DNA from 2 places in the Mesorhizobium sp. P2_E9 genome. Region 1 is predicted to be linked to the other one. Evidence: predicted binding sites of a transcription regulator. Region 1 holds the regulator's gene; the other holds the start of a gene.
The links. The regulator PhoB, encoded in region 1, activates phosphate uptake and scavenging genes when phosphate is short. The targets are predictions, from matches to a motif close to TGTCATNNANCTGTCAT.
Positions count from the first base shown of each region.

Region 2: AC1D05_RS07630 (esterase-like activity of phytase family protein) is a predicted target of PhoB. The motif match lies at 2,330-2,346, and genes of this name have one in related genera.

Region 1 covers NZ_JBFUET010000005.1:299,451-303,871, forward strand. Annotated here, with positions in the region: gene xylF (D-xylose ABC transporter substrate-binding protein) at 1-322, opposite strand, end outside; gene AC1D05_RS11705 (ROK family protein) at 594-1,838, shown strand; gene phoB (phosphate regulon transcriptional regulator PhoB) at 1,851-2,540, opposite strand; gene phoU (phosphate signaling complex protein PhoU) at 2,560-3,267, opposite strand; gene pstB (phosphate ABC transporter ATP-binding protein PstB) at 3,293-4,096, opposite strand; gene pstA (phosphate ABC transporter permease PstA) at 4,093-4,421, opposite strand, start outside.
Region 2 covers NZ_JBFUET010000003.1:326,605-331,025, reverse strand. Annotated here, with positions in the region: gene AC1D05_RS07635 (L,D-transpeptidase) at 1-638, shown strand, start outside; gene AC1D05_RS07630 (esterase-like activity of phytase family protein) at 755-2,218, opposite strand; gene AC1D05_RS07625 (GcvT family protein) at 2,513-4,421, shown strand, end outside.

The DNA.
Region 1 (4,421 bases):
TGCCTTCGTCCAGCGCCTTCTGCACGGCCGGGCCGATGGCCGAGGCATCCTGCGCCAGGATGATCAGCGAATTGGCGCCCTGCGAGATCAGGCTCTCGACATCGGTAAGCTGCTTGCCGGGATTGGACTGCGCATCGGCGGAGATGTACTTGTCGCCGGCGGCCTCGATCGCCTTCTTCATGGCGGCTTCGTCGGTCTTCCAGCGCTCTTCCTGGAAGTTGGACCAAGAAACGCCGATGACCTTGTCCTTCGCCTGCGCGACCGACACAAGCGTCAGCGACATGGCGACACCCGCCAGGATGGCGGCTGTGAATCTCTTCATGATATTCCTCCCTGCGCCGCGTATGGCGCGACCAAACTGGCCCTAAGGCCGGCACAAAGGCTCTATTTTTTCGAGCCTCGAAAAAACACTGATCGAACACCGGAACGCTGTCAACAACGATTCTGATGGATTTTGATGTCCTTGTGAATTTTTTTCGAGCCTCGGAATAAATAAATGACAGGACGGGCCGCTTCTGCCAGTATTTGACCGTGTCGTCGGCAGCGTTCGAGGGGCCGGAGGAACCGCGGCGACCGGGAGGATGTGGGAAAACATGTCGGTCGGAATCCGCCACGACGATCTGCGCCGGCGCAACCGCGCCATGGTGATTGCGGCCGTGCGCCGGGCCGGTCGGCCCTCGCGCACCGAGATTGCCGCGACCACCGGCCTCAGCCACTCGACCATATCGGCGATCTCTTCCGACCTGATCGGCGAAGGCATCCTGGCCGAAGGCAAGCCGAGCGAGGCCGGCGCGCTCAAGCGCGGCCGGCCGCAGGTCGGCCTCGGCCTCAATCCGGAGGCCGCGGCTGTCATGACCGTGGTGCTGTCGCTGAATTTCCTCTCCGTCGCCGTCATCGACTATGCCGGCCAGGTCGTATCGGAGGAACAGCGCCGGCTGGACACGCTGACCATGTCGCGCGAGGCGCTGATCGGCGAATGCGTCGCCATCGTGCGGCGGCGCCTCGATGATCCCGATATCGACGTGCGCAGCGTCGCCCGCATCGCGCTGGCGATCCAGGGCATCACCGACACCGAGGCCCGGGCGATGCTCTGGTCTCCGATCACGCCGCAGACCAACATCGCCTTCGCCGACATACTCGAGGCCGAGTTCGGTATCCCCGCCACCATGGAAAACGACTGCAACATGATGGCGGTGGCGCTGCGCTGGCGCGATCCCGAGCGCTACCGCGACGACTTCATCGCCATCCTTCTGTCGCACGGCATCGGCATGGGCCTGGTGCTGAAGGGCGAGCTGTTCACGGGCACCCATTCCTCGGGCGGCGAGTTCGGTCACATGATCCATCGGCCCGGCGGCGCGCTTTGCCGTTGCGGACGCCGCGGCTGCGTCGAGGCCTATGCCGGCAACTATGCCATCTGGCGCAACGCCAGGCAGCTCAGTGAGGACACCGAGCCAGTGGCCGATGTCAGCGACGCGCAGATGCGGGCGCTGGCCGCGACGGCACGCGAACGCGACGGGCCTGAGCGCGAAGCCTACCGCAAGGCCGGCGAGGCACTGGGTTATGGGCTCGGCAGCCTGTTCGCGCTGATCGATCCCGCGCCCGTCGCCATGGTCGGCGTCAGTGCCGCCGCCTTCGACCTGATCGAGCCGGCACTGCGCGAAGCGATCGCGCAGACCGCCGGCGGTCAGCACTCGAAATCGATTTCCTTCGACACCGAGCCGAACGAACTGCCTCTGATCCGCGAAGGCTGCGCCATGCGCGCGCTGACCTTCGTCGACCAGGAGATTTTCGCACCGGGCGTGCAGGCGAGAGCTGGCACCGGAAAGAACGTTGCCTGAATCAGGTCCCGCTCAATCTTCCCTGATCGCGTAGCCCGCCCCGCGAATGGTGCGGATGACGTCCGGCATACGGCCATTGTTGACCGCCTTCCGCAACCGGCCGACGTGCACGTCCACCGTGCGCTCGTCGATGTAGATCGTCTCGCCCCAGACATTGTCGAGCAACTGGCTGCGCGAGAACACGCGGCCGGGATGACGCATCATGAATTCGAGCAGGCGGAACTCGGTCGGCCCGAGCCGGATCTCGCTCTTCTTGCGATAGACCCGGTGCGATTCACGGTCGAGCACGATGTCGCCGACCTTGAGCACACTGGACAGAACTTCCGGCTTGGCGCGGCGCAGCAGCGCCTTGACGCGAGCCATGAATTCCGGCGTCGAGAACGGCTTGACCAGATAGTCGTCGGCACCGGTCGAGAGCCCACGTACGCGGTCGCTTTCTTCGCCCCGCGCGGTCAGCATGATGATCGGCAGCCGCTCGGTCTCGGGCCGCATCCGCAGGCGGCGACAGAGTTCGATGCCGGACACCGCCGGCACCATCCAGTCGAGCACCAGAAGGTCGGGCACGTTCTCCTGCAGGCGGATCTCAGCCTCGTCGCCGCGCGGCACCACCTCCACCTGGTAGCCTTCGGATTCAAGATTGTAACGGAGCAGCACCCCCAGCGGCTCCTCATCCTCCACCACCATAATGCGTGGCGCGATCATCGATTGGTCACCTCTTGCGTCAGGCCGCTGGCGCCGACATCGCCGTTTCATCCTGCTTGGGACGATTGGCGGGCAACTGCGTGCCGGTCAGGACATAGTAGGCGTTTTCGGCGATGTTGGTCACGTGGTCGCCGATGCGTTCGAGATTCTTGGCGCAGAACAACAGATGCGTGCACGCCGTGATGTTGCGCGGATCCTCCATCATGTAGGTCAGCAGTTCGCGAAAGACGGAGGTGTATTTGACGTCGATGCGTTCGTCGTCGGCGCGCAGCTTCGCCAGGGCAGCGGCATCGCGCGCCGCATACTCCTCGATCACGCCCTGCACCTGGATCAGCACCAGCTGTGCCATGGCGTCGATGGAATGCGACAGGTCGCGCGGCGTGGCGCTGAGACCGACGGTGCCGACACGCTTGGCTATGTTCTTGGCAAGGTCGCCAATGCGCTCGAGGTCGCCGGCCATGCGGATCGAGCCGACGACATGGCGCAGATCGTCGGCCATCGGCTGGCGCTTGGCGATCAGCGTGATGGCGCGGTCGTCGAGTTCGCGCTGGCGCGCATCCATGATGGCATCGTCGGAGACCACACGCTGTGCCAGCGCGTTGTCGGAATTCAGCAGCGCCTTGGTGGCGCCGCCGACCATCGAGCCGGCGAGGTCGCCCATATCGCTGATCAGCCTGCTGATCTGTCCGAGATCCTCGTCGAAGGCTGCGACTGTGTGTTCGGCCATGATCCTGGTCCTCGTATGCGTGCGATCAGCCGAAGCGGCCGGTGATGTAGTCTTGCGTGCGCTTCTCGCGAGGCGACGTAAAGATCTTCTCGGTTTTGTCGAACTCGACCAGTTCGCCCAGATACATGAAGGCGGTCTGCTTCGAGACGCGCGCCGCCTGCTGCATGTTGTGGGTGACGATGACGATCGTGTAGTCGGCCTGCAACTCGTCGATCAGTTCCTCGATCTTGGCGGTCGACAGCGGGTCAAGCGCCGAGGCCGGCTCGTCGAGCAGGATGACTTCCGGCTTCACCGCCACCGTGCGGGCGATGCACAGCCGCTGCTGCTGGCCGCCTGACAGGCTGAGGCCGCTGGCATTGAGCTTGTCCTTGACCTCGTTCCACAGGGCTGCGCGCTTCAGCGCCTGCTCGACGCGGCCGTCCATCTCGGCCCTGCTGATCTTCTCATAGAGCCTGACGCCGAAGGCGATGTTCTCATAGATCGACATCGGGAACGGCGTCGGCTTCTGGAACACCATGCCGATCTTGGTGCGCAGCAGGTTGAGATCCTGCGAACGGTCGAGAACGTTCTGACCGTCGAGCAGCACCTGGCCCTCGGCGGTCTGCTTGGGATAGAGCTCGTAGATGCGGTTGAAGACGCGCAGCAGCGTCGACTTTCCGCAGCCCGACGGCCCGATGAAGGCGGTGACGCTGCGCTCGGGCAGCGACAGCGTGATATCCTTCAGCGCCTTCGACTGGCCGTAGTAGAAGTTGAGGTTCTTGACCTCGATCTTTACCTTGGCGGCCGCCTCGGCGGCGATCGTCATGTCTGGAGACAACATCTGGCTCATTTGTCCTCTCTGCGTCCGGTCAGGCTGCGCGCAACGATGCTTAGAGCGAGAACCGTCAATGTGATGATGAGTGCGCCAGTCCAGGCCAGCTGCTGCCATTCCTCGTAAGGGCTGAGAGCGAACTGGAAGATGGTCACAGGCAGGCTGGCCATCGGCGCGTTGAGATTGCTCGACCAGAACTGGTTGTTCAGCGCCGTGAAAAGAAGCGGTGCCGTCTCGCCGGAGATGCGGGCGATGGCCAGCAATATGCCGGTGACAATGCCGGACATCGCGGCGCGGTAGGCAACCGACTTGATGACCACCCAGCGCGGCGCACCGATCGCGG
Region 2 (4,421 bases), on a different contig from region 1:
TCGGCGATACCGCAACAATGTATACCGCGCGCACCGATGAGGGCTTTCAGCTGCCGGCCATCCCGGTGGCCAAGCTCGATCCGAAATTCGTGCGCCAGATCGTGGCCGACCCGACCGGTGAAAAACCCGGCACGATCGTCGTCGATGTCTCCGAGCACTTCCTCTATCTGGTGCGCGATGGCGGCAAGGCTATCCGTTACGGCGTCAGCCTCGGTAAGGCCGGCTTCGGCTGGACCGGCAGCGCCGTGATCCAGGCGCGGAAGAAGTGGCCGGTGTGGACGCCGCCGCCGGAAATGATCAAGCGCCGGCCGGAACTGGCGAAATTCAAGGATGGCATGCCGCCCGGTCCGCAGAGCCCGCTCGGCGCCCGCGCGCTCTATCTCTTCCGCGACGGCAAGGACACGATGTACCGGCTGCACGGCACGCCGGAGTGGGATTCCATCGGCAAGAACGCATCGTCGGGCTGCGTGCGTTTCATGAACCAGGACATCATCGACCTCTACAGCCGGGTTAACGGCCCCGCCCAGGTTTTCGTGCGTCCCAATTTGTCGGCTGCCGGCAAGATCATGGCCGTGTCGAGCAGGACGGCGGAACCGATCGATGCGGGCGTGCCGAAGGACGCGGAGTTCTTGAAGTAGCCTTCACGACCTGCCTGGAGCAATTCCAGGAAAAGTGTGAAGCGGTTTTCCGTCCGGAATTGCGTAAAACAAGAGATAGGCGGACGCGCCAAGCGCGCCCGCCTGGATAGGGGTGACTACTTCTTTGCGAGGCCGGGAAGCGTGACCTGATAGACCAGGAACATGGTGTCGACATTCGCGCCGTCATCGGCCTTGTAGGGGGCGCCGACCTGGAAGCCGTCCTGGGCAAGGAAGTCGTTGTCATTGGCGACGAACAGGAAGTAGTCGTCGGGCAGCTTCGGGTCGAGCACGCTGGCCAGCGACATCGCTTCCCACTTCTCGGACAGATTGTTGTGGTCGTTCGGCGCGCCATTGTGCAAGCCGAAGCGATTGAGCTGCGCATTGTCGTTGATGTCGATGAACGGCGTCAGCTTAGCCGGCGTCACCGACGGATCGAGCACGCCCTTGGGGGCGACCGGCTTGTCGGCGGCATCGAAGGCGCCGCCGGCGATGTCGGTCGCGGTCGAAACGTCGACGACGAAGATCTGGCGCAGAAGCGAGGTGTCGCCCTTCACCCCCTGGCCGTTGCCGCTGTCGCGCGCCAGCATCAGGAAGGATGTGTCCGACAGCGCCACGATCTCGCTTTGCGCGGCGATCTTGGTCTTGCCCTTGGCGTCCTTGAACACTGGCAGAGGCACGACATATTCATGCGCCAGCTTGAGATGGGCGAGGTCGGAGGCGTCATAGACCAGCGCCCGTGTGTTCTGCCGGGTCGAGCCCGAATCGCCGCCATCCTGCCTGGTCGCCGACTGCAGCACGGCGATCAGGAACTTGCCGTCCGGCGTCATCGCCATGCCTTCCAGGCCCTGGTTGTTCTGGCGGCCGGTATCGGGATCCTTCGGATCGGGCTCGGCAGCACCTGGACCGGGATTGTCCGAGGAGAAATTCGGCGTGCCTTTGCGCGTTGGTACGAGGGCCGCCGGCGGCTGCGTCGCCGACAGCAGGCGGCCTTGCGCCGAGAACCGGTAGATGTTGGGGCCATATTCGTCGGAGATGAACATCGAGCCCTCAGGCAGCCGCACGATCGCCTCGTTGTCGAGGGCGAGCTTGCCATTGGTGGCGGCGGGCAGCATCGGCATGTCGCCGGCAGCGGCGCGCACATCCGACAGCGGATCGAGGCCGGTGGCGTCGGCGCCCTTGTCGTCGGTCAGAAGCATGGTGTCGGCCAGCGTCGCCTTGACTTCGGTCTGCTCCTGGCCGGCGGCGCCTGGTGCCGCCGGGGTGAATTCGATGCCGATCGTGTTGATGCGCGGCCGGTAATCGGTGGTGCCGGCGACATTGTAGCCGCGATCCGGCAGCAGCCAGAGCGACCCCTTGTAGGTGCCCGCGTCATGCGTCCAGCCAGCTGTGTCGATCGCCATGCCGGAACCTGAGCCGAAGGTCTCGCCGAACTTGTCGCGCTGCGCGGCCGGGATGCGGCCGACGCCGACCAGGCCCTTGTTGACGAGGACGGTCGCGGTGCTGTCGGCGAGCGTCGGCGTCAAGGCGGTGAACAGGGCCAGCGCGACGCCGAGCGAGGCGGTTCGGTAAAGCTGTTTCATGGACAATCCTCTTTCTGACAGATGTGCCGGAGCGGCCGAAGGACGAAAAGCTGAAAGAGGCGATACATCGATGATGCCGCGCGCCCCCCAAAGGCGGTCTAAGGCGCGAACATGATGCTTGCGTGACAGTGCGGCATGCATGCCCGCCGGCTTGTTCGCAGGTCGAGAAAAGCATGCGCTCGGGCGACGGAATTGATGGTCCTTCGCACATGCATTCGGGTGTCCAAGCTCCGCACTAGACACTTATGTACAGCGCGTATATGGTGCGGCCTCTGACAGATCGGGAGGGAAGCCTTGAAGCCGCATTATCGCGCAGTGGTTATCGGGGGTGGGGTGGTCGGCGCCTCGGTGCTCTACCACCTGACGCGGTTCGGCTGGTCCGACGTGGCGCTGATCGAGCGCGCCGAATTGACGGCCGGCTCGACCTGGCACGCGGCGGCCGGTTTCCATGCGCTCAACGCCGATCCCAATGTCGCGGCGCTGCAGGATTACACCATCAACCTCTACCGCGAGATCGAGGCCGAATCCGGCCAGGACATCGGCCTGCATATGACCGGCGGCGTCAACATCGCTAGCGATCCCCAGCGCTGGGAATGGCTGAAATCGGCCTGGGCGGTGTTCCAGTCGGTCGGCATCGAGACCGCCCGGCTGGTGACCCCGGAAGAGATCAAACAGATCTGCCCGATCGTCGATGTCACCGGTGTGCTGGGCGGCCTGCATGATTCCAACGAAGGCCATCTCGACCCCTACGGCACGACACATGCCTATGCCGGTGCCGCGAAGAAGCGCGGCGCCGATATCATCCTGCGCAACCGCGTCGTCGAGCTGAAGGCCCGCGCCGATGGCCATTGGGACGTCGTCACCGAGCAAGGCACTATCGTCGCCGAGCACGTCGTCAACGCCGGTGGCTTGTGGGCAAAGCAGCTCGGCCGCATGGCCGGTGTCGACCTGCCGGTGACGCCGATGGAGCATCACTATTTCATCACCGAGGACATTCCGGAGATCGCGGCACTGGACCGGGAGATCGGCATCGCCGTCGATCTCGACGGTTTTTCCTACCTGCGGCAAGAGCGCAAGGGCGTGCTGCTCGGCGTCTATGAGCAGAACCCGAAGCACTGGAACATGGATGGCGCGCCATGGGACTACGGCATCGAGCTGATCCCGGAAGACATCGACCGCATCAGTCCGGAGCTCGCCAAGGCGCATGAGCGCTTTCCGTGCCTGGCGACGGCCGGCATCCGCAAATGGGTCAACGGCGCCTTCACCTTTACCCCCGACGGCAACCCGATCGTCGGACCGGTGCGCGGGCTGAAAAACTACTGGGTCGCCTGTGGCGTCATGGCCGGTTTCAGCCAGGGCGGTGGCGTCGGCAAATCGCTGGCCGAGTGGATGATTTATGGCGAGCCGCAGGCCGACATTTTCGGCATGGACATTGCCCGCTACGGCGCCTTTGCCACCAACCGGGAATATCTCAAGCAGACGACGCGGCAATTCTATTCACGCCGTTTCGTCATGACCTTTCCCAATGAGCGGCTGCCGGCGGGCCGGCCTTTGAAACGCCCCGGCGCCTATGACGGCATGAGTGCGGCGGGCTGCGAATGGACGGCGTCGTGGGGGCTGGAAATCCCGGCCTATTTCGCGCCGATGGGATTTCGCGAGAACACCACGCTCAAGCGCTCCAACGCCTTCGATATCGTCGGCGACGAGGCGTTGCAGGTCCGGCGTGCCGCCGGTCTCGTCGATATCTCGGCCTATGCGCGCTATGCGGTGTCGGGGCCAGGCGCCGAGGCATGGCTCGACCGGCTGCTTGCCTGCAGGCTGCCGAAGGCGGGCCAAGCGCGGCTGGCGCCGATGCTCGGGCCGGACGGGCGGCTGAAGGGCGACCTTACCGTGATCAACTGGGGCGACGACGACGGCTATTGGCTGATGGGCTCCTACTATCTCAGGGAATTCCATATGCGCTGGTTCGAGAGCCAGGCAGGAGATGACGTCGCGGTCACCGACATTTCCGACGCGATGAGCGGCTTCCTGCTGACCGGCCCGAATGCCCGCAAGATACTCGAACGCACCACGCATCAGGATGTCTCCAGCGCGGCACTTCCATTCATGGCCTGCGGCGCGTTCGATATCGGCATGGTGGAGGCGCGGGTCGCCCGCCTCTCCATCGCAGGTGAACTCGGCTTCGAGATCAGTTGCCCGGTGG